DNA from 2 places in the Paraburkholderia sp. BGA-UO-ETr-F21 genome. Region 1 is predicted to be linked to the other one. Evidence: riboswitches for the same ligand, from Rfam matches in the RefSeq annotation. Region 1 holds a riboswitch; the other holds the start of a gene.
The links. A riboswitch is a leader RNA that binds a small molecule or an ion and turns the genes downstream of it on or off. The one in region 1 is predicted to bind cobalamin.

Region 2: linked by a shared signal. The riboswitch ahead of AC57B1_RS12950 (TonB-dependent receptor domain-containing protein) and the one ahead of cobG (precorrin-3B synthase) in region 1 are both predicted to bind cobalamin.

What each region holds. Positions count from the first base shown of each region.
Region 1 is NZ_JCAQOY010000036.1:103,573-106,028, forward strand. It holds gene cbiE (precorrin-6y C5,15-methyltransferase (decarboxylating) subunit CbiE) at 1-819, opposite strand, end outside; cobalamin riboswitch at 904-1,082, shown strand; gene cobG (precorrin-3B synthase) at 1,135-2,456, shown strand, end outside.
Region 2 is NZ_JCAQOY010000017.1:109,243-111,698, reverse strand. It holds gene AC57B1_RS12950 (TonB-dependent receptor domain-containing protein) at 1-789, opposite strand, end outside; cobalamin riboswitch at 881-1,137, opposite strand; gene AC57B1_RS12945 (ATPase) at 1,345-1,701, shown strand; gene AC57B1_RS12940 (cell division protein ZapA) at 1,698-2,012, shown strand; RNA gene ssrS (6S RNA) at 2,148-2,329, shown strand.

The sequences.
Region 1 (2,456 bases):
GCACGTCGGATGCGCGCGCATCCATTCAATGCCGATCGAGCCGCTGCCCGCGCCCACGTCCCACAGCAATTCGCCCGGCGCCGGCGCGAGACGCGCGAGCGTGATCGCGCGCACATCGCGTTTGGTCAACTGGCCGTCGTGGCGAAAGGCGTCGTCGGGCAAACCGCAGGTCAGCGGCAAACGCGGCGCGCCCTCGGTGGCACGGCAGTCGAGTGCGATCAGATTCAGCGCGGCCACCTCACCCGCCGGCCATTGATCCGCACGGCCGTCGATGCGCCGCTCCAACTCGCCGCCCAGGTGTTCCAGCACGCTCATACGGGTCGCACCGAAACCGCGCGCGTTGAGCAACTCCGCGAGCGCGGCGGGCGTGCGACCGTCCGCGCTCAGCACGAACACGCGCGCGCCGTCGTGCAGATGCGCGTTCAACGTCGCCAACGGCCGGCCCACCAGCGACACCGTCGCGACGTCCTGCAACGGCCAGCCGAGGCGCGCAGCGGCCAGCGACAACGATGACGGCGCGGGCAGCACGCGCAACTCTCCTGCCGGCAACTGTCGCGCGAGCGTCGCGCCCACGCCGAACAGCATCGGATCGCCGCTCGCCAGCACGCACACTGCGCCGCCACGCTCAGCCAGCAAAGGCGCGAGATCGAACGGACGCGGCCACGCGGCACGGCGCGCGGCGAGCCGCGCGGGCAGCATCGCCAGATGACGTTCGCCGCCGTAGACCACCGACGCTTCCAGCAAAGCACGCCGCGCGGGCCTTCCCAAACCGGCGAAACCGTCGTCGCCTATGCCCACCACCGTCAGCCACGCCGGCATGCACCCATCCTCATTCTGTGTCTTCAAATAGTCCGCTGTACCGCGCCGATCAAAGCGCCCAGCCTCGTTGTGCTGTTCGAAAAAAGGCATAATACAGCCGCCGGTGCCCTTCGGGGCCGAAGAGGGAACACAGTGCCACTGTGGCTGCCCCCGCAACTGTATGCAGCGAGTCCGCCTGCGCTCCACGCCACTGGCTCTACCGGGAAGGCAGCGGCGGCCCATGACCTGCCAGCCAGGAGACCTGCCGGCGAGACTGTTCGTGCCAGCCAACATCGGGCGGGGTGTACCGATGCCGCAGCCATGCCGCTTCACGGCATGCTCGGGCCGTCGCGCGACGCTAAACCGGTGTCCGTCTTGAATCATGCTTCGCCTTCCACCATTGTCTCCGACGCGGCCGCGACGCCGCGGCCCTCGGCGTGTCCGGGGCTGCTGCGCATCGTGGCCGCCCGCGACGGCGGGCTTTGCCGCATCAAACTGCCTGGCGGCGAGTTGAGCGCGGCGCAGGCGCGCGCGCTCGCGGATGCCTGCGCACGTCACGCTGCCGGGGCAATCGAGCTGACCAATCGGGCAAATCTGCAGGTGCGTGGGGTCAAGCCGGGTGACGAAGCGGCGTTGATTGCGGCGCTCGTGGCTGCCGGGCTCGGGCCGAGGCCGTCGAGCGGCGCGGCGAAGGCACCGGACACAGCAGCGGCAATCGCCGCCGACGACGTGCGCAACGTGATGATCAGCCCCGCTGCCGGACGCGATCCGTCAGCCCTGTTCGACACGCGCCCGCTGTGCGCCGATTTGCTTTCGATGCTGCAAAGCGAAACCCGTTTCGCGGCGCTGTCGCCGAAATTCGCGCTGCTGCTGGACGGCGGTGAACGGCTCGCGAGAGTGGATCATCCGCACGATGTCTGGCTGGCGGCGTCGCAGGAGTCTGACGGCGTGCGATTCGTATTCGGGCTGGCGGGTTGTCCGCCCGCGAGTGCGTGCGCGGGCTCGCCAACGCAGCACGACGATACCGGTTCGCCGGATCTTGCTGCAAAACCCGGTGCGCACAGCACGGCTGCACTGGCCGCGGTTCTGCCTTCACAGGTCCCCGCTCTGGTGCGCGCGCTGCTGCTCACCTTCCTCGAGCTCGCCCCCGCCGACGCCACGCGCATGCGTCACCTGCTAGCCGGCCATTGCGCCGACGCGCTCTTGCATCACGCTCAACGGTACGTCCATTTTCCGCTGACGCGAGACGCGTCGCTGGCCCACTGGCGTCGAGCCGCGCCCGCCGATGCGAGCCTGCGCCTCGGCGTCCACCCTCAACGGGGGCCCGGAGCCTCGCACGTAGGCGGCCAGCCAACGCTCGGACGCCTCGACGCCGGCACCCTGCGCGCCCTCGCCGCGCTGTCCCAGCAGCACGGTAACGGCACACTGCGTTTCACACCCTGGCAAAGCGTGCTGCTGCCCGACATCGCAACGCACGCGGTTCCCGCTGTGCTATCCGGCTTGACCACGCTCGGCCTCGCCACCGATCCCGCGCAAGCCATCACGCGCCTGATTGCCTGCGCCGGATCGAGCGGCTGTGCGAAGAGCCTCGCCGACACCAAGGCCGACGCGCTGCGCCTCGCCGCCCGCCTGCCTGACGGCGTCGACGTGCATCTGAG
Region 2 (2,456 bases), on a different contig from region 1:
GCCGTTCGACTGGAAGTAGCTCGCGCCGGCATCCCATTTGTCGTTGAACTTGTGGCGCAACGAGGCCGAGATGCTCTCGTTCAGATAGCCGTTCGCATTCGGATTGGCGCCGGGCGCCTCACGCGGATTGAGCGATGAAAAGCCGTCGTCCTTCGAGCGCGCGAGCGAAATGCTGAAGGTCGTCTTGCCGTCTTTATCCAATGCGCCGTTCACGCCCGCCTGCTGCGTCTGCGTGTGATAGCTGCCGTAGCCGAGCGAAAAATTGAAACGCGGCGGATGGTCGCCGCCATCTTTCGTGAACACCTGCACCACGCCGCCGATCGCGCCGGAACCGTACAACGCCGACACGTTGCCGTTCACCACCTCGACGTGATCGACCTGGTCGAGCGGAATCTGCGCGAGTTGCGCGGAACCCAGGCTCACCGAATCGACGCGCACGCCGTCGATCAGCAGCAGCGATTGCGTCGACGAGGCTCCGCGCAGGAAGAGGCTCGTCGTCGAACCGGGGCCACCTGTACGCGAGATTTGCGCGCCTGGCGCGAGTTGCAGCAGGCCAGGCAAATCGGTCGCGGTGGTGTCGGCGAGATCCTGCTGGTCGAACAGCGCGGTCTGCGGGATCGCATCGGCGAGTGCCTGCGGCCCGCGCTCGGCGGTCACCACGATGGGCGACAACACTGCAGGCGACGCATCCACCGCCGACGCAGAAGATGAAGGGGCAGCTTGCGCGTGCGCAACGATCGGCAGGCCCGCGAAGGCAAGCAGCGCCGCACGAGCGATGGGGGACAGCATGGGGTGAAAGTCCTGTGGGTAGCGTGCGCGGCCTGCTTCCCCGCAGGCCGATGCGTAACGAGGCGCCCGCGTATTTAACATTTTCGCGCGTGACGTGCCTCTCCCTCTGGCCGGTATCCGGGCTGACGACATATCGATCCCGCCTTCCCACGCGTGACGCGCAGTGGCACACTCGCGAGTTGAACTTCCAACACGCGATCAGGATCGACTTGCATGACGAATGCGGTCGCTTACCGTTGCGGGGGCAGCGCAGGTTGGCGCGTTCTGGCGAACCGCGCCCCCTGCTTCCCGTTTAACTGCGCGCGCCGTTGAAAAGCGCACGCGGGCACCAGAGTGCGGCCAGTTTAGGAGCGGCCTCGGGGTCCGTCAAGAATGAGTGGGACCGCAGACTACCGTTCTGTTAAGTGCAGGCTATTGTCCGACGCACGAGTACTTTTTCATCATATGGTCGATAAAAGCCTGCACAAAGCAATGTTGTTACGTCTCGAAACGAGACAATTGTCGGAACCTGCGACATTCCGCGCTAAAATGCGATGTCTTTAGAGGACGCAGCACATGCTCACCGAACTCGAAACACTTTCACAGAATATCGGCAAGCTGATCGCGATCAGCCAACGCCACAATGAAGCGCGACTCGCGCTCGAAGAGCAGCTCGCCCAATCGCGCGCCGACGTCGAAGCCACGCGCACGGAACTTGCAATGCTGCGCGAGGAACGCAATGCGCTGCAGGCGGAACGCGACGCGCTGTCGGCAAAGATCGACGACGCCCAGGTGCGCCTGAATGCGATCCTCGAAAAGCTGCCGCGTGCCCGCGCAAACAGCGAGCCCGACAGCCAGCTCGATCTGCTCGAGCCCGCCCCGCACGAAGTCGAAGCGCAGAGCGACGAGACCCGCCACGGAGAAAATGCATGACCACCAAGCAGATCGAAGTATCGATTCTCGGCGTGCCCTATCGCCTCGCCTGCTCGCCGGAAACGGAAGGCGCGCTGCTTGAAGCGGTCGCACGCGTCGACGCCGAAATGTCGAAGATCCGTAACAACAGCAACGTGCGCGGCACGGATCGCATTGCTGTCATGGCTGCGCTGTCGCTGGCATCGGAACTGCTTCGGCTGCAATCGAGCGTGAGACACGGAGAAGCATTTCCCGCTGAGGAAATCCGGCGTACAATGCATCAAATGAACGAACAACTAGGTACTGTGATTCAGCAGTACAGCATGCAGTAAGTAACGTGTGTTATCGTGCGGCCGGTCCTGAGATCGGCGGCGGATTCAAACGGAGTGTGTGAGGACAAGGCGTCCAAGATTCTGCAAACGTTTGAGTTCAATCGGTCGTTTTCGTGATTTAGCTTTATCGGTTTAGCTTCCCTGCCTGGTTCGCCAAGGTCATATATTCCTTGAACCAATGCCATGTGCACGGTTGCGGAAATTTGTAGCACGGGTGTGCGCGTCACTCTGTCTGATGTACCCGAAGTGTTGCTAACTGCGACCAATTCTGAACCCCCGGTTCAGGATGCCGGCCTAGCGGCTAAGGCGGGGACCTTATTTAGAACGGCATCGGACTTCGGTTCGGTGCCGTTTTTCTTTGGGTGCTAGTTTTGCGCGCTGTTTTTGCGCGCTGCTTCTTGTACGCCGATTTCTTCCGCATCTTCAAACCCTTAACGTTCAACT